4 regions of the Paenibacillus sp. J5 genome follow, and region 1 is predicted to be linked to each of the others. Evidence: riboswitches for the same ligand, from Rfam matches in the RefSeq annotation. Region 1 holds a riboswitch; each other region holds the start of a gene.
What was found. Region 1 has a riboswitch for cyclic di-GMP ahead of ACY1JZ_RS19620 (methyl-accepting chemotaxis protein). Riboswitches for the same ligand answer to the same signal wherever they lie in the genome.
Positions count from the first base shown of each region.

Region 2: it holds a riboswitch for cyclic di-GMP, as region 1 does, so the genes downstream of both, ACY1JZ_RS08910 (O-antigen ligase family protein) here and ACY1JZ_RS19620 (methyl-accepting chemotaxis protein) in region 1, are expected to answer to the same signal.
Region 3: it holds a riboswitch for cyclic di-GMP, as region 1 does, so the genes downstream of both, ACY1JZ_RS14090 (non-ribosomal peptide synthetase) here and ACY1JZ_RS19620 (methyl-accepting chemotaxis protein) in region 1, are expected to answer to the same signal.
Region 4: it holds a riboswitch for cyclic di-GMP, as region 1 does, so the genes downstream of both, ACY1JZ_RS08170 (chemotaxis protein CheX) here and ACY1JZ_RS19620 (methyl-accepting chemotaxis protein) in region 1, are expected to answer to the same signal.

Region 1 covers NZ_JBUEDD010000011.1:62,815-68,499, reverse strand. Annotated here, with positions in the region: gene ACY1JZ_RS19625 (alpha/beta hydrolase family protein) at 1-235, opposite strand, end outside; gene ACY1JZ_RS19620 (methyl-accepting chemotaxis protein) at 307-2,091, opposite strand; cyclic di-GMP riboswitch class I at 2,179-2,264, opposite strand; gene ACY1JZ_RS19615 (FAD-dependent oxidoreductase) at 2,560-4,107, opposite strand; gene ACY1JZ_RS19610 (hypothetical protein) at 4,332-5,492, opposite strand; gene ACY1JZ_RS19605 (RNA polymerase sigma factor) at 5,566-5,685, opposite strand, start outside.
Region 2 covers NZ_JBUEDD010000004.1:324,012-329,696, forward strand. Annotated here, with positions in the region: gene ACY1JZ_RS08900 (histidine kinase N-terminal 7TM domain-containing diguanylate cyclase) at 1-436, shown strand, start outside; gene ACY1JZ_RS08905 (HD-GYP domain-containing protein) at 646-1,728, shown strand; cyclic di-GMP riboswitch class I at 1,761-1,953, shown strand; gene ACY1JZ_RS08910 (O-antigen ligase family protein) at 2,122-4,425, shown strand; gene ACY1JZ_RS08915 (hypothetical protein) at 4,505-4,867, shown strand; gene ACY1JZ_RS08920 (dehydrogenase) at 4,996-5,307, opposite strand; gene ACY1JZ_RS08925 (cupredoxin domain-containing protein) at 5,505-5,685, opposite strand, start outside.
Region 3 covers NZ_JBUEDD010000007.1:11,738-17,422, reverse strand. Annotated here, with positions in the region: gene ACY1JZ_RS14090 (non-ribosomal peptide synthetase) at 1-1,803, opposite strand, end outside; cyclic di-GMP riboswitch class I at 1,912-1,996, opposite strand; gene ACY1JZ_RS14085 (vWA domain-containing protein) at 2,226-2,924, opposite strand; partial or broken gene ACY1JZ_RS14080 (TerD family protein) at 3,006-3,524, opposite strand; gene ACY1JZ_RS14075 (TrmH family RNA methyltransferase) at 3,572-4,372, opposite strand; gene ACY1JZ_RS14070 (potassium channel family protein) at 4,379-5,044, opposite strand; gene sspI (small acid-soluble spore protein SspI) at 5,215-5,445, shown strand; gene ACY1JZ_RS14060 (alpha-D-ribose 1-methylphosphonate 5-triphosphate diphosphatase) at 5,446-5,685, opposite strand, start outside.
Region 4 covers NZ_JBUEDD010000004.1:156,287-161,971, forward strand. Annotated here, with positions in the region: gene ctaD (cytochrome c oxidase subunit I) at 1-895, shown strand, start outside; gene ACY1JZ_RS08155 (cytochrome (ubi)quinol oxidase subunit III) at 892-1,512, shown strand; gene ACY1JZ_RS08160 (cytochrome C oxidase subunit IV family protein) at 1,516-1,833, shown strand; gene ctaG (cytochrome c oxidase assembly factor CtaG) at 1,919-2,821, shown strand; cyclic di-GMP riboswitch class I at 3,025-3,111, shown strand; gene ACY1JZ_RS08170 (chemotaxis protein CheX) at 3,263-3,730, shown strand; gene ACY1JZ_RS08175 (response regulator) at 3,752-4,111, shown strand; gene ACY1JZ_RS08180 (hypothetical protein) at 4,301-5,020, shown strand; gene ACY1JZ_RS08185 (GntR family transcriptional regulator) at 5,042-5,458, shown strand; gene ACY1JZ_RS08190 (ABC transporter ATP-binding protein) at 5,455-5,685, shown strand, end outside.

The DNA of each region.
Region 1 (5,685 bases):
CTAGCTTGCTGTCTCCCAGTGTGACTGTTGCGGTACGCGTAGCTTCATCCCAGGTGACCGTTGCTCCGATCTGCGCGGCTGCAGGTCGCAGTGGAATGCCCTGAGCTGCAGATGAAGCCGCAGCCGCAGTGTTCAAGATGGGAGCAGCGCCGAAGGCGGGGGCGGATGCAGTCAGCAGAGCTACAGCGAGCGACAATGCTGCGGTCTTGCGCAGCATGCGGGAATAGTTGTTCATTATGGAACTCCTCTCCAAATTAACTTATACGTAGTACGTTTGAACGAGCATAAAGTTCCACATTAAAAAGCCTAAACTTTAAATAACGAAGTCTGCTCCTGCAGGAGCGAGGAGCTCTGCTTCAAATTCTGAGACAGCTCGCTCAGCTCATTGGATGCGTGCAATTGTCGGCTGGCGAGCTCACTCATGGTGTTCATCTTCCCATTCACATCTGTAGAAGTCGATACCAGATTATCTACGGATTGGACGATCAGGTTCATGCCGCGGCTAATCTCTCCGATGGCAGCAGAGATGTCTGTCATCTGTTCGGACAGAATCCCCGACTGCGCCTCTAACTGCTCAAAGGTTGAGCTAGCGTGCTCGCCAGCCTCCCTCGTCTGCAAAATGACTGCGTTGAAGGCGGACATCCGCTGGGCGCTTTGCTCCAAATCCTGCCGGGTCAGATGCAGCTCGGCGGATATATTGCGAGCAATCTCGTCCGTCTGGGTAGACAGCTTGCGAATCTCCTCGGCGACGACTGCAAAGCCGCGCCCGTGCTCGCCAGCTCGCGCCGACTCAATCGAAGCGTTGAGCGAGAGGAGATTGGTTTGCTGGTTAATATCCTGTATGCCGGTCAGGAAGCTGCTAATTTGCCCATACCGTTCCTGTGTCGTGCGGAAGGAGGCGATCAGAGAGGCAAACTGCTCGATCGTCTCATGTACCTGTGTCATCACCGTATTCATCCGCTGCAGGCCGGTCTGCGCCGATTGGCGCATCTGCTGCATATCCTCGTTAATCTGTTGGCTGGAGGCGTCGATCTGCTGAGAGCTTGCGGACACCTGCTCCGTAATGGAGGAGATGGAGGCTGTCTCGTCATGCTGGGATTGAAGCAGCGTCTGGCTGTGGTCGACCCCGTCCTTGACCTCCTCGGACATATTCTTGTTCTGCTTCGATTGCCCATCCATCGCTTCCGAGATACGCAGCACCTCCTGACTGACATGATGAGTAGACCGGACCGTCTGGCGCAGATTATTCCCCATCTCCTGCAGCATCTGGTCGATGGCGCCAAATTCATTGTTCCGGGAATAGCTGTCGGCATAGGTGAAGTCGTTGTCCTTGTAAGCATTGATTCGCCGCGTGATGCTGCGCAGGCCGCGCCGGATGTTCATAGCCACCCGGTATGACATCAGGAAAGGCAGGATGGCAAGGACAATAATGTTGACAATGATGACGACAGTCGTCATGTCCACCCGGTCGGACAGCGCCTGCTTCGTAACGGCTATATCATTCGTGAAGCGCTCGTCCAGCTTTTCTGTAGAATACTGCAGCATCACGGTATAGGTTTGCAGCAGACTCTGCAGCAGATCACGCTTATCGAATTCACTCATATTGGTGTCGATCTTCTCATGAATGCTGACCAGATTATTGTAAGCCATCTGAATGACGTTGATCTGCCCAGAGTATTTATGCATCCCGTCTTCAGCGATGAACTGCTCGTCCAGCGCCTGGAAGTCCTGCGCTAGATTATCCAGCTTCTTGGGAATCGCCTCAAGCGTCTGTTGTATGTAGGCTTCGCGGGAGTTGTCCGATTCGGGGCCGGAACCGGTGCCGTGAATCAGAGACACCATATACAGCATCGTCTGGAGCATGCTGTTGCTAATCTCGCGATAGCCGCCCTCCCGCTCCGCCAGCAGGTTGGTTACCTCAATATCGTCTGAAACCACCCGATTGAGCGTAGTGATGGTGATGCCGGATGCGATGTTGACCACGGTGATGATGCTCACGACGACAATCAATTGCTTGACGATGCCGCCACTGAACATGAGGGAAACGCGGGGAAGCTTGAACTTGCTGAATGTTGCGGTGTTAACTTTCATTTTCTCCACTCCTTCGATGAACCCCGAGGAAAGGACAGACATGCAAAAAAGCCACCCGGAAAAGGATAGCTATGCGTCAATCTCGCACTCGGCAGCCTGGCGACCGTAGCAGCATTCCCCTTAGGCCCATGGCTTTGCGTACATGCCTTTCGACATGCTTGCCCTTTTCAGTTCAAGATATGTTCTCTATATGCCCAACGGTACGTCGACCTGAGCCTGTCCGCTCCTGTCTCTGCTGACCCCGTCTCCTTGCCGTTCTGGCTGAATGTCTGGTTCTTGCGAACGATCCAGGTAGGCACCTAGTCAGCAATACATAGATTATACGAGAGTGTGCAAATTTTGTAAATAGATGTCGGATCATGGCAGGTTTTCGCGCTCGCCTGACGGCTAGGGCTCAGGGGAGAGCCAGCCTCTCAGACCTTGCCTAGTGAACCCTAGCTGAGGCTCCCCTGTAGCATCACGCAGCAGCTAGTACCCCGAATTCTCTCCCATCAGGCTATCCAGCATATCATGATGCACGCGCTGCAGCGGCTTCTCGGCAGGGCCTTCAATGACCTCCCCCGTATACGAAAATCTGGAGCCGTGGCAGGGACAATCCCACGTGCGGTCACCGGCATTCCAGTTCACCTCGCAACCGACATGAGTACAGGTCGTGTCGACGATGTGGAGCTGGCCTTGCGGGTCTCTGTATGCCCCTTTGCGTTCACCATTCAGGGTGATAACAGCGCCTTGATCGTTGGACAGGGCGCCAATGCTCGTATCCGGCATCTCCAGCTTGCCTTTGACCAGATGCTTGAGCACATTGAAATTCTCGACGAAAAACCGCTTCAGACTGGGATCTGCATAGAAGCGGGACGGCGAATACATCGCGATATACGGATTATCCTTGCCGAGGACGATGTCCTTCAGCACATGCGCGGCGGCTGTGCCATTGGTCATTCCCCATTTTCGGTATCCTGTTGCAATCAGAATGTCGGGACGGGAGGCGGTAATCGCTCCCACATAAGGCATCTTGTCCAATGTAATCAAGTCCTGGGTCGACCATTGATACTCGATGCGATCCAGTCCCAGCACTTCCTCGCCGAACGCCTCTAGCGCCTTGTAATGCTCACGGGTATCCTTGCCTTGTCCCGCCTTGTGGTCGTCTCCGCCAATAAGCACGAGGCTTTCCCCATCTGCCGAGACCGACCGCAATGACCGACTGGGCTGATCTACGCATAGGTACATTCCCCCTGGGAATTGCGTTGTGGTCTTGCAGGCAAGCACATAGGAACGGCTAGCGTACATGCGGGCAGAATACAAGCCCATCCCCTCGTAAAAAGGAAAATGCGAGCAGGCGATTACACGTTTTGCGGTTATTTTATGCCCATCCCGTGTCAGCACTGCCGTCTCGCCTCCGTCCTCCTGGACGTTGACGGCAACCGTATGCTCATAGATGTGCGCCCCCGCCTTCCGCAGAGCATCAACCAGGTGAGCCAGATATTTCAATGGATGGAATTGCGCTTGCCCTGTCATGCGGAGTGCGCTGGTGATGCCGATCGGGAATGGAATGCGATCCACCAGCTCACCGGCGATGCTCAGGGTGGTATACGCTCGATATTCCTTCTCCATCTTGCGGGCCGACTGTTCTGTCGTTGCATACAGATAGGCATCCTGCTCGCTGTAATCGCACTCGATCCGGTGCTTCCCGATCATATCACGTATATGCCCCATCGCTTCAGCATTCGCTTCATAGTAGAGTCTAGCCGTCGTCTGTCCAAAGTGCTGGATGAATTCATCGTAAATGAGGTGATGCTGGGCGGTTATTTTGGCTGTCGTATGTCCTGTCGTGCCATTCAACAACCGGTCGGCTTCGATTAAGGCGACCTTCAACCCTTCCTGAACGAGCAGGTAAGCCGTTGTGATTCCAGTGATGCCCCCGCCGACGATGACGACATCCGCCTTCTCATCCTTCCGCAGCGCTTCGAATGCGGGCAGACTCTCCGTCTCCCGCCAGTACGGCTCCAACAATGACATGCAGATCCCTCCATTAATCGTTTCATTCTTACTATAATTTACAATTAACGGAGTATTAAACAGATTGGACAATAAATAATGTGGCACGGCGGCATCATCCTGGAGCTTCACCGATGCAGCTTGAAGCGTCATCAGCGGCCAACATGAAAAAACAGACGGAGCCGGATGGTTTCCGGCACCAGTCTGTTCTTCGGTTATTTCGGGAGGCGGCATCCTCGCGCAGCTTATGGGGAAGCGGACAGTAGCTGGCCCGCTTCGTTCTTCCAGCGCTCAACATAGCTGCCGGTGGCCCACTGCATCATGATGATCGATTCGTTATCCTTGAGCTTCAGGGTAAGCGCCGGCTTATCGGCAAGCGCCCAGCCATTGAGATAGAAGGCGACCGCATCGTTGGTTACGACAGCCACGGTCTCACCTGCGGGGGAGGAATAAGCATCGGTAGCCTTGGGCACACGTTCCCAGATTTCCTCCCACGGGGCGCTCAGCCGGTCGAAGGATGCGACCTTCTCTGGCGGAGCGGCAGATAGCTCCCGCAGTTGCATTTCATTCGTTCCCTCGACTAGCGCTTGTGCTGTCCAGCGTCCCGGCTTCCGCACCAGCGTCCACTGGCGGGGGCTGAGACCTATGATCCGGTCCGCGGAGAAGAAGTCGGTCAGCGGAATATTCAGCTCGGAGGCTGCGGCGAAGGCCAGCGTGCGGTTTACTGCGAGCTGTTCGATATTTTTGATCCAGACGTAGGAGCGCGCGCCAGCTCCTCCAGATCGGCTCTCCACCTGCTGTTCTACAGCCACATACCGGTTGCCCGCAAATGAGAGTCTCTCCATCGTGAGCGTGTCCAGTTGAGCGATATTGGAGGTCAGCTTGCTCTTGACATCGCCTGGACTCTGCTCCAGGCGCTTCGACTCTGAGGACTGCTTACCTGCCGGGGCAGCGGATAGAATCTGAACCTCCTTGCCGCCATGCGACTTCTTCTCGGTGTCAATCTCCCAGAAGCCCATCTTGTACGGCATCAATATTCCCTCACTGCTGGAGATTTCCTTCAGCTCCCCGTTGTCAGGCGCAACGAGTACGGTGCGGTACTCGCTATACGGGTAATGATCGCTATCTCCAGTGTGGTCAGACCGCAGGCCGATCAGCAGCGCTGACTTGAAGACCGGCTGCTGGTCAGGCACGCTGCCATCAGGGGTGACTCGCGCAGCGTTCCCCAGCTTCGGCTGCTCCGCCAGGGGGGAGCCCGGTTGGCCAGACCCAGCGTCAGGCAGCCCATTCGTCAGCACCAGGAGCAACACGAGCGCCACAGCGGCCACTCCGCCCAGAAGCGGTGCGCGCAGCCAGGTGCGCGAGCGCCGCGGCTGCTGCTCCTCCAGTTCGCTGACGCGTCGCAATATGGTTTCCTGTAGAGCTTTATCAAAACCACGATGCTTCAAAGGAGGGGCTTCAAGCGGTTTAAGCTTATCTTTATCGCTCGGATGCATGATGGTGTCGCTCCTTTATTTGGGATAGTTTCGTGCGTGCATGATGTAATCTGGACTTGACCGTGCCCTCGCTGACCTGAAGCACCTCGGCAATCTCCTTGAG
Region 2 (5,685 bases), on a different contig from region 1:
ATTTGCGATCTTTCTGTTTGATATCGACCTGTTCAAAAATGTCAATGACCGATTCGGGCATATTATCGGCGATGAGGTGTTGTCCAGCACGGCTGCGGTTGTCAAGAAGGCGCTGCGCCGGACGGATATTTTAGCCCGCTATGGCGGGGAGGAGTTCTCTGTTTATCTGCCCCATACCAATCAAGAGCAGGCGATGCTGCTTGCACAGCGCGTGAAGGAGGCCGTGGAATTCAATATTATTCAACCTGGACAAGGCAATCAACCGATCGGAGTGACGATCAGTCTTGGCATGCTGGCTATCGACAAGGGAGGACGCATCTCTGTTGATAATCCGAAGGCGTATCTGAGGGAGCTGTTCTCTGAAGCTGATGCGGCCTTATATGAAGCAAAGAACGGTGGACGAAATCGGATCGTCTCCATGTATAGAAAAGCATGAGACGTGCAGTCTCTTGCAGCGAGCAGCCTTTGAAGGGGGAGCTGAAGGTCTGCTTGCCAGTTGAATGAGGCGCCGCTACAAGTCCAATGCCAGTTGCAGGCTGAGGAGAGCTTGGGCTTGTTACCGCCTGCTTGCCACTAATGTGAGCCCGCAGCCTGTATGCCAGGTTGTAGGCCTTTCTTAATCCAGCATCGAAAAGGGCGATAACAATGAGAAGAGTGAATATCGGGTCAGTCCGGTCGGGAGAACGGCTGGCCAAACCAGTTCTGCGGGAGAACGGACACGTTCTGCTAGGTCTGGGGGTGGAATTAAATGATCGCTTTATCGATCGACTTCGTGATATGGGGGTCGATTATGTATTCATTGAGGATCATGTAACGGATGACATTATGCCGGAGGAGGTTATTCGCGAGGAGACGCGCAAAAATGCAGTGGATTCTGTGTATAAGACGATGAATTCCATTATGGATAACCCGGCGACCAAGGGAAGAGCTGTGGCTCCAGAGCTTGGACGCACCTTTCGCAATGTGTTCGGGCAAATCCTGCAGGATCTTATGGGGCGTCGAGAGGTACTGGTCAATCTGGAATCGATTCATACCAGTGATGCGTACCTGTTTCAGCATTCTGTTAATGTCGCTGTACTGGCGGGTATTATCGGACTCGCCAAAGGCTATAACCGCAATCAGCTTGAGGATCTGGGCATCGGGGCGTTGTTGTTCGATGTGGGCATGACCCAGGTGCCGCAGGAGCTGCTGAAGAAGAAGGCAGCGCTCACGAAAGAGGAAATGCAGGTCGTGCAAAAGCACACAGTCGAGGGCTTTAATCTGCTTCGCCACCAGTATGATCTATCGCTGCTGTCGGCACACTGCGCGCTACAGCATCATGAGCGCTATGACGGGACAGGCTATCCGCGAGGCTTGAAGAAGGACGAGATTCATGAGTATGCCCAGATTGTCGCCATTGCAGATGTGTATGACGCGCTGACATCGCCGCGTCCACATCGCCCGCGCTATACGCCGTCCGAGGCGATCGAATATTTATTTGCTGCAGGTAATTCATACTTTGACGTCAATCTGATTCGCCTGTTTTGCAAGCATATCTCGATTTATCCGATTGCAACGACCATACAGCTTAATTCGGGTCAGATCGGAGTCGTCAGTGCAAATGATTCATTGGCTGTCCACCGCCCGACAGTGCGCATTATTCAGGAGGCGGATGGGACGAAGGTGAAGGAGCCGTATGAGATTGATCTGAAGGACAGTCTCCATCTGATGATCTCCAAGGTTCTCTAGTACGTGCAGCCGACAAGGGTCGGTAATGAATTATACGAAAAAGGCAAACTTGTCTAAAGGCAAGGACGCAAAGCTATAGGGTCTAAGGTTCGTTATAAGCCGCACAATATCGGGCAACAATGCTGGTAAGTGTAGTTTATAATTCAATGCGCAGGTACGCTGTGGAAGCAGCTTCGATGCGCTTGCGGCAGCAATGTCGGAATGATTGGCAGCCTGGCTACCGTAACATTATGCATAGATTCCCGTACTGGTACGGGTGGCCAGGCAGCTACCGCAAGGTAAGCTGTTTTTTGCGTTATGGTGTGAGTGATGTGCCGGAGCATGACAATCAGCTATTAATTTATTGGCGCGCGATGTGCTTGCTGCCTTGCTGCCGGTCTGGAGGAAGATAGGATGATTAAAAGCGGAGTTTCCCAAGCTGTCGGCATGCTGCTGCTTGTCGCTCTTCTGGCAGGAGCCTGGAGGGACGGCTTGTACTTCGATGCGGATTATTATGGATTTGCGGCCTCGCTTCAGCTATCCGCAGCGTGCTTGCTCGTCTTCAGCATCGCAACGGGCAGTGTCAGCCCATGGGGCGGAAGGTCTTGTCCACGGCTGCGACGCAGTATTCCGCCATGGGAGAGGCTGCTTGCAGGCTGGCCATTTCTGTTATCCATCGCTTATCTGCTGCATCTGGCTCAAGAGCCGGTATCCATGCAGCATACGATCTCGGAGGCGCTGCGCTGGGCAAGCAGCGGCGCCTGGCTCCTGCTGACCTGCTATGCGGTCTCGTGTAGGGGCGGCAGGCTTGGCCTGCTGCTGGCGCTTCAGCTTACCGGAGGGGCAATCGTCTGGACGGGTCTTGGGAGCTGGCTTGGGTGGCTCCACCTTCCGAAGGCACTGCTAGGCAGTGGCAATGCACAGATCTCTGCGCTTGGGTATCGACTGGCGGGCTTGTTTCAGTACCCGAACATGCTGGCCGTTGTGCTGGGCAGTTTCTTCGTATGGTATCTGCTGCAGCTTGTACGCCCGCTGCCAAGCGGATGGCATGGCAATAGACGCCTCCCAGCGCGACTGCAGGTACTGCTCCCGGCGCTGCTGCTAGCGCCGACACAGGCAGCGCTGCTGCTGACCGAATCGCGCGGCGCCTGGCTCATCACCGCCCTCGGCTGGCTATGCACGCTGCTCGTAATGCGCGGAGGCGAACGCGCTGCCTTGCTGCGTTGCTCAGCGGGCTCGCTGCTCTGCGCGGTGCTGCTCTGCCGCGTGCTGGTGCAGCAGAGCCCCGCTGTGCAGGGGCACGTCGCACCGCCTGCGGTCAGCGCGCTCGTCATTGCGCTGGCGCTGGGTGGCGCCGCGTTGCTGCTGGCACTGCGCCAACCGCTGCGCCAGCAGCCGCGCAGCGGCCGCCGCGTGCTCGCCAGCAGCGCTTGGAGCTGGGGCGCGCTCGCCGCAGTGGTCGGCTCAGCGCTCTGGCTGCTGCCGCAGGCGCTGGGCGGGCGTCTTGGCAGCGGCCAATATGAGACAGCCGGCGCGCGGCGGCTGCTCTATGAGGATGCGCTGCGGCTCTGGCGCGAATCACCGTGGCTAGGCTTCGGCGGCGGTGCCTGGCGTGTGCAGTTCGAGCGCATCCAGCAGCAGCCCTATGTCGGCAGCAGAGTGCACAGCGCTTATCTGGACATCCTGCTCGATCTTGGCGCAGTTGGTCTGGCGCTGCTGGCGGTAGCCCTGCTCCTTAGTCTCATCGCGGTGAGCCGCCGCTCCGCCTTCATCTGGACGCTGCCGCCGCTGGTGCTGTTGGCGCATGGCGCGATCGATTTGGACAATGCCTTCGGCTTCTACTGGATGCTGCTGCTGGCTTATCTCGCCCTGTATATGCTTCCGCAGGAGGCCGCAGGCGGCAGTGGACAAGTCCAATCGCGGGTGAATAATACGCTAATAGTTGAGGAAAGGCCGATAGGCGTGGGCGACCCGGTATGCCTGCCTCCAACTCCAGCCTGCCCATCCCGTGAACGCAAGCGCTCTGAAAGGGAAGCTTGGGATTCCGGGCCGGGTGTCGCTTCTGCTGTGGATGAAGAGGCTGGCGTGCATCGTTCTGGCAGGTGGAGGCGGCTCGCTAAGCGAACGGGTCTGGCCGTGCTGGCGTTAGGGCTGCTCCTGGGCGCGGGGATCGCGCTCCGTCTGCATCTGGCGCAGGCGGCTTATGAGGAGGCCAGCCGTCTGCCGCTCTCGCAGCGGCAGGAGCCGCTGGAGCGCTCCCTGAGGCTGAATCCCTACGAGCAGCAGAGTCGGCTGGCACTCGCGCCGCTGCTTGCGCCGTCTGCCCGCCTTGAGCTGCTTGAGGATGGCCTGCGATACTCGCCACAATCGTCCGACCTGCTATGGGAGCTGGGGATAGGCCATGCGGAATCGGGCGCCTGGGAGCAGGCAGCGCACTACATGGAGCTGGCGTTGCAGCGCGATCGTTATAATAAGGAACGGCAGACGAGGGCTGTTATCGAGATGGAGAAGCTGGCTCGACAGCTCGCCATGGAAGAGAAGCAGCAGGAGTCCGGCTATGCCGCCTCTGCAGCGCTTGCCTTGTATGCGCGCTATGAGCAGCTCGCACGCGAGCTGGCGGAACGTTCACATACTGCCAATGACCGGCGGTTTGAGCTGACGCTACTGGCTCAGCAATATGCGGAATATAGCAGGGGGCTGCTGCAGGGAGCCAAGTAATGCCCATGCGCCATCCGTCCAATCCAAAGCTGCATCCACCGAATAGGATGTATGAAAGCGATAGGGAGGAGAGGGAATCATGGCAGTTGCAAGGGTAAGACCGCCGCTCAAGGATAAGGCGGGAGCCAAGGGAGGCATCCCGCGCCGTGTCAAGCCGATCGCCAAGTCGAACCAGACCGGCCCGACTCTGAGCCGTCTGACGGTGCTGTGGGTGCAAACGAACGGGGTGCCATTTGATACGACGGGATTTTTTGCAAGAATATATAGCGGAGGGACGCTTGTTCAGACGGCTTCCTTTGACCGTTATGGCGTCGTCCGATTCAGCAGCATTCCGACGTTGACCAACCGCAATTTCGTTATTCGTGTATTCAGCTCGGCAGGCGTACAGTTCCGCGAGCGGTCGATTCCTGCGGGCGTAGAGGCCTTTGCGATTATCGGCTAAGGCTTCGCTTGCCCCATAGCAGCCCCATCATCTGACCACACTACCTCACAGACAGCTCCAAAAACCTGCGACAACGCCTGCACTCCAGGCTAATCGCAGGTTTTTCTCTTGTGTGCTCACGCGCCAGGCTACCCTCCGAAGGATTCGCGAAATGCGCTGCACAGCCTGGAGCGGTCAACGCACCATAGCTCGGCAATCTCCTCGCTAACATGCTCATCCCACCAGTCTGCGAGCAGCTTGCGGTTGCTGTGATGCTCGGTAATCCATTGCAGATTGAGCAGCACCTTGCGATAATACAGCGTCTCTGCCTGGTCTGCTTTTTCCTTGGGCACATAGAGCTTCAGCCGCTTGATCGTGCGGTACAGCTCGTTGCTGCAGGCGCGGCGAATGTTGCGGGCCGTCGGGTAGTGCGGCTTGTGCTTTTCATTTGATGGCTTCATGGCACTTCCTCCTTCTCCTTCTCCTTCTGAACACATCATATGCGCATAGGCGGACCCTGGACACCAACAGAAGTGTTGGGAAGCACAGGAGCTAGAGGGCATCCGCGACACAGCGGACAGCGGCAAACAGCCGAAGTTGACAGAGGGAAAAAGAAAGAGCCCAAACGCTGCACCGGCAGCCGGACTCTTGGAGAGGGTTACTGTACGACGAGATAGCCGATCATCGGCCCGCCGTTCTTGAGCTCTGTATGGGTAAGGCACACAATCGGATAGGTGCCCGGCTGGTCGGCGGTGAAACGCACGGTAGTAATCTTGCCCTTACGCACCTCGCCTTGAATATTCAGCCCTTCAATGACGAACGGATGTATCTTGCCGTTC
Region 3 (5,685 bases), on a different contig from region 1:
CGGCTGATTCAGATAACCTCGCGCAAGCCCATCGCCAGAGATGCACAGCTCGCCTGGAATGCCAATCGGCTGCAACTGCCCGAAGGCATCCACAATATGGAGCCGCGAGTTGTGAACCGGATAGCCGATCGGAATATTCGAGGACAGCGCCGTGACCGGGTACGCGGTCGTGACCACCGTATTCTCCGTCGGGCCATAGCAATTGTACAGTGTGTAGGTCTGCTTGCGGAACGTCTTGAGCTTGTCTCCTCCAGTCAACAGCACCCTTAGAGATGGCAGCTCACGCTCCATGAATTGCTCACAGAACTGTGTAGGCAAAAATCCGATCGTAATGTCCTGCTCCACACAATATCGCTGGAGCTCCCCGGCATCCAGCCGCAGCTCCTCCGGCAGGAGGTGAATCGCAGCGCCAACGAGCAGATAAGGGAAGATCTCCCATACCGAAGCATCAAAGCCAAAGCCCGCATACTTGATCGCGCGATCCTGGTCGCTTACTTCAAATTCTCTCTGATGCCAGGTACAGAGATTGATGAGCGAACGATGCTCAACCATGACCCCCTTCGGCCTGCCTGTTGAACCTGAGGTATAGATCACATAGGCAAGATCATCCGGCTGTGCCTGCCTGTCCAGCAGATCATCCGCACCCTGCCGAGCTTCGTTCTCCCAAGTGACCGTCCCCTGAGTGGCTGCCCCTGCCTGCACAGCCTCGGCCGCGCATAGAATCTCCCCATCGAACCCGGACAAGCCGTCCCTCGGCATTCCAGGCTCGATGACACACAGCCGTGTACCGCTATCCTGCAGCATGTAAGCGATACGATCGGCAGGATACGCCGGATCAATCGGAAGATACGCCGCCCCCGTCTTCAAGATCGCCAGTACGCCCGTCAGCATCTCCAGTGAAGGCGAGGCCATAATTCCGACGATCTGTCCCGGCTCGGCTCCTCTGCGCCGCAGTTGCCATGCCAGGCATTCCGCCCGCTCATTCAGCTCCTGGTAGGTTAGCCGTTCTCCCCGGCATACTGCTGCCGTAAGATGCGGCGCACGCGCCACCTGCTCCTCGAAGAGTGCATGTACGGTCGTATCGGACGGATACGCCATATCCGTCGAGTTCCAACTGGCAAGCAGCTCACACTCCTCCGCCGTCAGTAGCTCCACATGTCCAAGCGGAAGCTGTGGCGTATGCAGCCACGCCATGATCACATGGCGCAGATGCCCTGCCAGGCGGTGGATAAATGGCTGTGCAAAAAAGGCTGGCGCATATAGCACTTCCAGCTTCCCATCATCATATTGAATAATCAGATCGTATCGATGCTTCAGCTCTTCCGCAGGCACGCCCTTTCCCAGCAGCAGTCCCGTATTCAAGCTAGGCATCTCCCCTCCCAGGCCACATAGCTCTGTGGTCTCCTTCAGGGATAGAGCCGAACGCTCCCTGTCTGCAAGCTCAGCATGAGCCTGCAGCATATGGGTATGTATCGGCGCATTAGCATCTGTATGTATAATAAATGGAACCGTATGTTCTGCCGAACGAATGACTGCAAAAGCCGTCTGCTCCATTCGCAAGTATCTGCTCAGCAGTGCGCTCCAGGCACCACATAAGAGCGATTCATTATTTACCCCTCCCCATTCACAAGCCTCGTGAAGCTGCGCTTTATCCTCCATGAGCCATGAGTCTATGGACTCATGCTTCCATTGCTTATCCTGTGATGCAGCCGAATATAGCCTCAAAATCGAAGGCTCCCCCAGCAAGTCAAGCTCATTTGTCCATTTCGTCCGGTTCCATGCCTTTGCTTCCAACTGGTTCATTTTCATTGCTCCTTTTGAGTGTGTATGAGAGTAGAAGAATGAAAGCAAAAAAATAACTCTACTTGCCGAAAGTAGAGTTACATTTTAAGAAAATGAAGCATTCTTAAGTTCGGCAACTGGCTGGCATAGCGTTCCCGCTGTAGCCCCTGTAGCTTTGCGTCACTACCTTTCGATAGGTTTGCCCTATTCAGTTGTCACATAAAACCATCATATGAGTTACAAGTCCTAATATATCATAGTTGATATAAAAATACATGCATGATTTTGTGAAATTTCGTATACAAAATAGTATAAAAGTAAGTATGTAAAAGCAAAGTTATAGCTAATTATGACTTTTGTCATAGAAAAACATCAATAAACCTTGACCGATATTAGGAGTAAACCTATTAGGGGCCAAGGTTGAATCGTGTCAAAAAAGTGGACTAGCGGGCGTTCTTAATAATGCCCTTCGCTGTCGCAGCCGTAATCCACTTAGGGAATTCATTCAATAACTGATCGTACAGTTGCTCATCCGATACGTTCTCTATATCGTGCAACTGGAAGAAGCCTGCGTTGTCTACGATCCGCCCCTTCATCGTATCTAATTCCTTCAATACTTTAAAATTAGAGGTTCCGATTCCAACAAACTGCCAGAATACAGGCTGGACCGCCGAATTGGCTATGACCTTCCGAATTCTCTTGTCCACTCCACCGTCATTAATAAAAATAATGAAGACCGGGGTATCCCCAGGTTCCTCATCGATATATTTGCGAAGCACATCCTCCATAACGAGCGGCTCGTTATTGCTCCTGAACTTGGAGATCGCCGGGTTATCCAGCACCTCTCTGTTCACATAGCCTGGGAAGTCATGCTCCGTTACCGAAGGCAAGCGGCTGAACTCCGAATCATAGACCCAGACATCCAGTGTCGCATTATCATCAAACTTGCAGGCAACCGCCAGAATGCGTTCCACAACCTGTTGGACGGTTCCCTTCCTGTATAGCTGTATCATTGAGCCTGAGATGTCCAGGACGAGACCTACCCGTGCGACCACGCCGCTCAGTTGCTTCTTTTCTAGTGTAATCTGCACCAGTCGCTTGCGCAGATCAATCGGCGTCTGAGGCGGAGCCTCTTCCTTCAGGGGAACAGGAGTCTCCACCGCTGCTGCTGCTGCAGGCTCTTGACTGCTGCTCTCTTCGACCTCCAGTCCGAAGCTTCTGCATAATGCTTCCAGTCCACCGTAGTAACCGCTCCCGATCGCGTTGAATTTCCATTCTCCGTTGTGCCTGTACAATTCCCCTGCCACGACAGCCGTTTCCTTGGTCAACTCGGCTCCGTATTCATAGCGGTACAGCTCGGCTCTGGTCTGCCCATCTCGGATACTCACATATAGGCCGGACACATCTTGCATCGTATAGCCCAACTGCTCTGCTTCATGAATCGTGACCGTGAAGGCAATCGCTTCAATCTGACTGTCTACACGATCCAGCCATACTGCGATCTGCTCCTTCCCTCCGCGATCGGCATCCGCTGTGTGGTGGACGGAACCGCCCCGTTCCTCAGGATTGCCATAGAAGATAAAATGCTCATCCTGCTCACATCGTCTGCTTGCAGACAGCATGAATGCCGCCGCATCAATGTCCATCGTCTCTTTACCGACCTGCCAGCCAAAGCATATCAGAATGGACGATAATCGTCGCCCCTTCGTAATATCTACCTTCTGTCCCTTGAGCAGCTTCATCGATGTGCCGCCTCCCTATAATAACTAGTCCATCATGGATGAGTCGATCAACCTTCCCTCTGCCGCAGCGCCTCATACAGCAGCACCGTAGTCGCCATAGCAACATTGAGCGATTCGGCCTTGCCGCGCATCGGGATGCGCACGGTCTCGTCCACCAGACGCTCAGCCTCGGGCGACAGTCCCTTCGACTCATTGCCCATGACGAGCCAGGTTGGACCTGTCCAGTCGCAGCCATAGCAGGAGTGCTGTGCCTGCAGACTCGTGCCCAGCAGCCGCATGCCGCGGCGCTTGCCCTCAGGCAACAGCTCTCCCAGATCAGCATGAAGCACAGGCAGATGATACAGCGAGCCCATCGTAGAGCGCACCGTCTTCGGATTGTAGAGGTCGGCGCAGCCTGCCCCCAGCACCACAGCACTCGCACCGACCGCGTCCGCGCTGCGAATGATCGTGCCAACATTTCCCGGATCGCTCACCCCGTCGAGCACGACGACGAGCGCCTGCGAATCATATAAGGTCTCGGTCGAATAGCTCCGCTTGGCTACGACAGCAAATACAGGCGGCGGTGTGGAGGTGCCCGTACATTTGGCCAGGATGGTCGGCACAGCGCTCACCCATTCGCCAGCAGCCGACGACACCGCATCGTCTCTCAGCTCGGCAGGGATGCCTCTCTCCTCATCGAATACGATGCATTCGATCTCGGCACCCGATGCCGCCGCCTCCTGAATCAGATGAACGCCCTCAATGATATACCGGGCGCTGCGATCACGGTGCTTCTTCTCCAGCAGCGCAGCCCACTGCTTGACCTTTGCATTTTGTACGGATGTAATTCGTGTAATCGGTGTATTCATCTATGATCAGCCTTCCGAATAAGCCAGCTCCAGGCTCTTGAGATCTTTATTTTTCCCGACGACCACCAGAATATCTTCCGGTTGAATCAGATCATCGGCATTGGGCGAGATATTCATGGCGGTGCCCTTCTTGATGGCCATGACGTTGCAGCCGAACCTGGCCCGCAGGTTGAGTCCCTTCAAGCTCTTCCCAATCATCCCCTCGGTCGCGAGAATCTCGGCAATACTGTGATCCTCCGACAGCTCGATAAAATCAAGGATGTTCGGCGAGATGAGATGATGCGCGAGCCGCAGCCCCATATCCCGCTCTGGATAGATGATTTTGTCTGCGCCAATCTTATGGAGCACCTTGCCATGCAGCTCATTTTGCGCCTTCACGATGATCCGGGCTACGCCCATATCCTTCAAGATCAGCGTCGTCAATATACTTGCTTGAATGTCCTGTCCAATCGCGACGACAACCACATCAAAGTTGCGAATGCCCAGCGAGCGCATCGCTTCCTCATCGGTTGAATCGGCTGTGACGGCATACGTTACGATGCTCACAATATCCTGGATACGATGCTCGTCCGAATCAATCGCCAGCACCTGAAATCCCATCTCCGAGAGCGACCGGGCAACACTGGAGCCGAATCGTCCCATCCCGATCACTGCAAACTGCTTTTTGCTCACCTGGCCTCACCCGCTCCTTCCTCTTGTGACCATCAACATTATACCAATATTTTAACCCAGCCTCCAGCCGCAACGCTTGATGCCCTGGCTTATGCAAGGCTGCACCAAGCATGAAATCAAGCCATTGCGGTTATATTAAGCGGGACAATTAAAGATGGAGGGATAATTGCATGATGAATCTGGATCTGCGGCAAGCGATCGTTCAACGTGTGCAGCAAAAATCGGATGAGGAGCTGACGGACGTCATCGAAAGCTCAATCGGCAACGATGAACGCACATTGCCTGGACTCGGTGTATTGTTCGAGATCATCTGGCAAGGCCTCGACCCGAATACACAGCACTCGCTCGTTCAGACACTGCAACGCCAGTTACAGACTCAAGGCAGTCAGCAGCCTACCTGATCAAGTCGCCCGAAAGTAGGTATTGCTCTCATACACCGTCGTTCCGTTGACCAAGGTACGCCGTACCATCGGATAGCCGTCGAAGGTCTCGACCAGGATCAGATCAGCCTTTTTGCCAAGCTCCAGTGAACCGACTAGCCGATCAACGCCCAGTGCCTGGGCTGGCTTGAGCGTAGCCATCGCAGTGGCTGCAGCCAGCCCTTGCTCTGTGCCTGCTCTCTCCAGCAGCACAGCTAGCTT
Region 4 (5,685 bases), on a different contig from region 1:
GATGCTGATCGCCGTGCCTACAGGCATCAAGATTTTTAACTGGCTCTTCACCATGTGGGGCGGCTCGATCCGCTTCACGGCAGCCAACCTGTTCGCCGTCGGCTTTGTTCCGACGTTCGTAATGGGCGGCGTAACAGGCGTTATGCTTGCTGCTGCGCCTGCTGACTTCCAGTACCATGACTCGTACTTCGTCGTTGCTCACTTCCACTACGTCATCGTAGGTGGTCTGGTATTGGGTATTTTCGCGGGTCTGCACTACTGGTGGCCTAAGATGTTTGGACGCATGCTGAATGAAGGACTCGGCAAACTGACGTTCTGGACCTTCTTTATCGGCTTCCATCTGACCTTCTTCGTACAGCATTTCCTGGGCTTGCTGGGGATGCCGCGTCGTATCTATACGTATCAGGACGGCCTGGATTTGAACCTGATGAACCTGATCAGTACAGTTGGCGCGATCTTGATGGGAATTGGAACAATTGTGTTCCTGGTCAACGTTGTTGTTACTTGGGCTAAGCCTAAGAATGCGGCTAATGATCCATGGGAAGACGGACGTACATTGGAGTGGTCGATTCCTTCGCCGGCTCCAGAGTACAACTTCGTGCAAACCCCGCTTGTACGCGGCTATGACGCACTGTGGAAAGAAAAAATGGACGGTAACAAGGGCATGACGCCTGCTGAACCGATTGGTCCGATTCATATGCCATCGCCATCGATTCTGCCTTTTGTGATGTCGCTGGGTCTGTTCGTTACCGGACTTGGCTTAATGTACAATTTTGTATTTGCAGGCATTGGCTTGCTCATTACATTCGGATGTATGTTCCTCAGATCGGTGTTTGATGATCACGGGTTCCATATTGAGCCGGAAGAACTGCAAGACAAGGGGGTAAAAGCATGAGTGCACATACGCATGTAGACGGTCAGCTTCCGCATGAGCCGGAGAAAGCCACCCTTGAAGGACGCAATAAAGTTCTTGGCTTCTGGCTATTCCTTGGCGGAGAGACGGTGTTGTTCGGCACCCTGTTCGCAGCGTTTCTGGCGCTGCGCAATCAGGTAGGCGACGGCAACCCGACATCGCAAGAATTGTTCGATCTTGGGCTCGTCGGATTGGCAACTTTCATCCTGCTTACATCGAGCTTGACGAGCGTATTCTCCATTCAGGCGATGCACAAAAATCAAGTGAAGCCCATGCTGATCTGGCTGGCGGTTACCGTACTGCTGGGCGCAAGCTTCCTCGGTCTTGAAATTTATGAATTTTTCCATTATGTGCATATGGGGCATGGATATACAACGAGCGCATTCAGTTCCTCGTTCTATACGCTCGTTGGTTTCCACGGCGCTCACGTTGCATTCGGTGTAACCTGGATTACGATTCTGATCTTCCAGGTTTTGAAGAAGGGTTTGAATACCGTAACGGCTCCGAAGCTATATGTTGCCGGCATGTACTGGCACTTTATCGACGTCGTATGGGTATTCATCTTCACCGTAGTTTACCTGATGGGAAAGGTGGCGTAACTCATGGCGGGAAACCACTCTACTTCCGAGCATCAGGGCGGACGGCATAAAGTCGAAGGCCCTCAGAAGCATATTATTGCTTATATATTCTCCCTGGTGTTGACTCTCCTTGCATTCACAATGGTAGCAGCAGGCGAGATCAATACTATGTTCACGTACATTTTGCTGCTAGTTATGGCTGGCATTCAGGTCTATATCCAGATGGCATTCTGGATGCACATGAAGGACCGTGGCCATATGTATGCTACAGTGGGAATTTTAACAGGTGTGTTTGTTGTATTTACGATGGTAGTTATGGCTGAATATTGGGTTTGGTGGTAATATCGAGCCTGATTAGGCGGAGATGGGCGGTCGCGATGTAGTGACCGCTCTTTCTTCATTTTTAACATGGAGGAGGTAATCCGAAGTGCTGGGGTTGCAGTACTTTTCCTTTGAAGACTTGTGGAGTCCAGTGGTGCTCTTCGTATGCGCCGCGCTAACGATCCTGTACTTTTATATCATCGGCCCGTGGAGGGAGAGACATTATCCGCTCGAGGCGAAGGTATCCGCAAAGTCGAAAATGTGGTTCGTGTTGGGGATCACCTTGTATTATCTGTGCCAGGGCGGGCCATTGGAGCTGCTGGGTCATTTGACCTTTACCTTCCATATGACGAATATGTCGATTACGTATCTGATTGTACCTCCGCTCATTTTGCTGGGTATTCCGGCATTTGTCTGGAGGCACGTGTTCTCTGCAAGCTTCTGGAGGCCTTTTAGATGGATGATGCACCCCTTGCTGACGCTGGTGCTGTTCAACATGTTGTTCTCGATCTATCATGTACCGGTTGTGCATGATTATGTAATGGTTCATTTCACCATACATCGAATCTATTACTTGGGCATGTTGATCGCTGCCTTTATGATGTGGTGGCAAATTGTATGTCCGGTAAAGGAATGGGCACGTCTTACGGATGTGAAGAAGATGGGCTATGTGTTTGCGAATGGTGTTCTGCTGACACCAGCCTGCGCCTTGATTATCTTCTCCGGTTCGCCTTTATTTGCCATGTACAATGATCCTGAAATATGGGCCAATGCGATGGGCTACTGTGTGTCGGGCGACACCAGTCTGCTGCTGGCGCAATTCCAAGGACCAGAGTTTTTTAATTTTATGCCTGCGCTGGAGGATCAGCAGCTCGGGGGCATTGTGATGAAATTTGTGCAGGAATTTATGTACGGTATTATTCTGGCTTACGTGTTCTATCATTGGTACCGTCGCGAGCATTCCGATTCCAATGATGATGTGCCGACTCCTGAACCGGCGGGCAGCTAGGTCCAGTCAGGGGTATGAAAGGCATAGTTTGCAAAATAGCCGTCACTTGGGCGGCTTTTTTGTATCTATGCGATGAAATTGAGTGCTGAAGGGTGAGTTACACTTTGGATCAAAAAGTGCATTAAACGACATCTTACGACATTTAATTAAATCTATTGACATATTGAACCAATATATAGTATAAAATAAATAGTGTTTAAGAACTATTAATAGGGCAAACTTAGTGAAAATTAAGGGCGCAAAGCCACGGGCCTAAAGTATGATATTACTACGGCAGCCGGGTTGCACAAGTGATGCATATCTCCTATGCGTACTGTTTGCCCTTGCGTAAAGTAGGGCCTTTTTGTATTTTTCCATTTCGGTTTATGTTGTGCAAGAAGGCGTTCATTTCTGTTCGTGCATGATTGGTAAATTAGTCTTATTAGGGGATGTGTAGAACGCATGGCTTTAAGTATGGAGTATTATCAGGCAGTATCAAGGGTAGGTTCCAATGTGTTATCAGGCTATCTGGGGATGTCCGTCTCGACCTTGGAGCTGCGAGAGCAGGTTCAGCTTAGCACAGATCCTGATGTCTCGGTGAAGATCGAGATGTTGGGGCAACTGGATGGCCGCATCATCTGCGCCATGAATGAAGAGACGGCCAAGCAGATCGTCGGGCGTATGTTTGGTGGAATGGAGATTCAGCAGTTGGACGAGATGGGCTGGAGCGCTATTATGGAATTCGGCAATTGGTTTGTGAGTGGAATCGCAACCGAGTTCTCTAATCAAGGGTTGGATGTGAATATTTCGCATCCGAGCGTTGACCAGCAGCAGGAGAAGGCGTCCCTGGATCACTTTGTTGTGACGCCGCTGGAGAGCGAGTATGGTGTGATTGATATTTATTCAAAACTTGTAATCAAATCAGCTTAGAATAGGAGAGGTCAACTCAGGATGGCAAGAGTAATGGTCGTGGATGACGCTGCTTTTATGCGGATGATGATTAAGCAAATATTGACGGAATCCGGGCATGAGGTCGTTGCCGAGGCAGTGAATGGTCTGGAGGCTATTCAAAAGTATAAGGAAAATATGCCTGATATTGTGACGATGGATATTACGATGCCGGAGCTAGACGGTGTAGAAGCAGTAAAAGAAATCCGCCAAGTCCATTCCAAGGCCAAAATTATTATGTGTTCGGCAATGGGGCAACAGCAGATGGTTGTGAGTGCTATTCAGGCAGGGGCAGCCGATTTTATCGTGAAGCCATTCCAAAAGGACAGGGTGCTCGAGGCCGTACATAAGGCGCTAGGTTGATTTCTATTGCCTACATATAGATGAGAATAGCTTGTTCATGAAATCTCCCTCTGGGGAGATTTTTTGCTTTTTCGGCCGTGTGGCTTGTGCTGCAGGACATTCTGCAACAAATAGTTGACACGGGGGAGACATAGTCATTATACTGTGTATATCAATATATACAGTATAACACTGAATCCAGGAGGGTCTATGAAACATTGGCGCGGGGCAATACATCTGTTGCGCTTTGAGTTGAAGCGCGATTGGCCGTCCTTTATATTCAACATTCTATTCTACACCTATCTGGCGATTATCCTTACACCGTTCGTAGATGAGTCAACGGTCTATTATCAACGATTGAGCTGGATGGTCAATTTTCTTTATCTGTCGCTGCTTCCTTGTATGGGCTTCGCGTTGAATCGCACGATATTCCGCTACTGGCAGGATGACCTCTATAGCCGTAAGGTGGCCATGTGGCGAACGATGCCGATTGCAATCGGGGAGATTGTATGGGCAAGACTGCTTCATCTGAAGTTGATGACGGGTATAGGCATCCTCTACTACTTCGGCTTGCACTATGTGGCGCTGGATCAGCTATGGAATACGGTACCCCATCCTGTAGTTTACATGGGACAGGTCATCGTATGGTATGCTTATGCGCTCGCTATGGGTGTTACGCTTGTATACTGGGAGATCTGTTATTCTGGCAAAACCTTTGTCATCATCTCTTTTGTATATACGTTAATCTTTGTGGGCATAGCAGTGATGCTGCAGAGGATGGGGATAGATGTAAACACCTTTATAATGGGGCAGATGAACGGAAGCGGGTGGTGGATCATGCTGCTGGCTTCAGTAGTGGTGGCCGCTGCTGCTATCGTAAGCGGGGCTGCCTTAATGACGGCGAAGCTCAAGAAGCGGCCCGTTCGATGAGGAAGGAGACGAGGTGATGCTGTGTGGATTCCTATTCAGATTAATGAGATGAGCGCGGAACCGCTCTACCACCAGATTACGGTGCAGCTCCGCGCATTAATTGTCAGCGGGCAACTGGAGGAAGGCACCTTGCTGCCATCGATCCGGGAGCTGGCACAGCAGCTCAAGTGCAGCATCATTACGATCCGCCGCGTCTATCAGGATCTGGAGGTACAGGGGCTGCTGCGCACCCGGCAAGGCACTGGCACTTATGTTGCCCGAGTAGATGAGCAGGAGCGAAGCAGGCATAGGCTGCAATCTGTCGTGACGGCATTCGAAGCGGCGGTAGATGCTGCGCTGCGTGTGCAATGCACATCGGAGGAGATGGAAACGATATTGCGAGAGGTCATTGCAGCGCGGCAGAGCAAGCCGACAGAGGGGAGGGAAGCGGATAGATGACGGATACGATTATTCAGTTGGAGCAAGTTGTACTGGAGCGGGAGCACTTCCGGCTGGGACCGCTCCAGTTGGAGATTCCCAAGGGGTATATCTCAGCAATAGTGGGGCCCAATGGTTCGGGCAAAAGCTCGACCTTCCAGTTGCTGCTGCGTCAGATCATGCCAGATAGCGGTACGATTACGCTGCTCGGTGAGCGTGTGGACGATGAGAGAGGCGAGCTTGCAGCG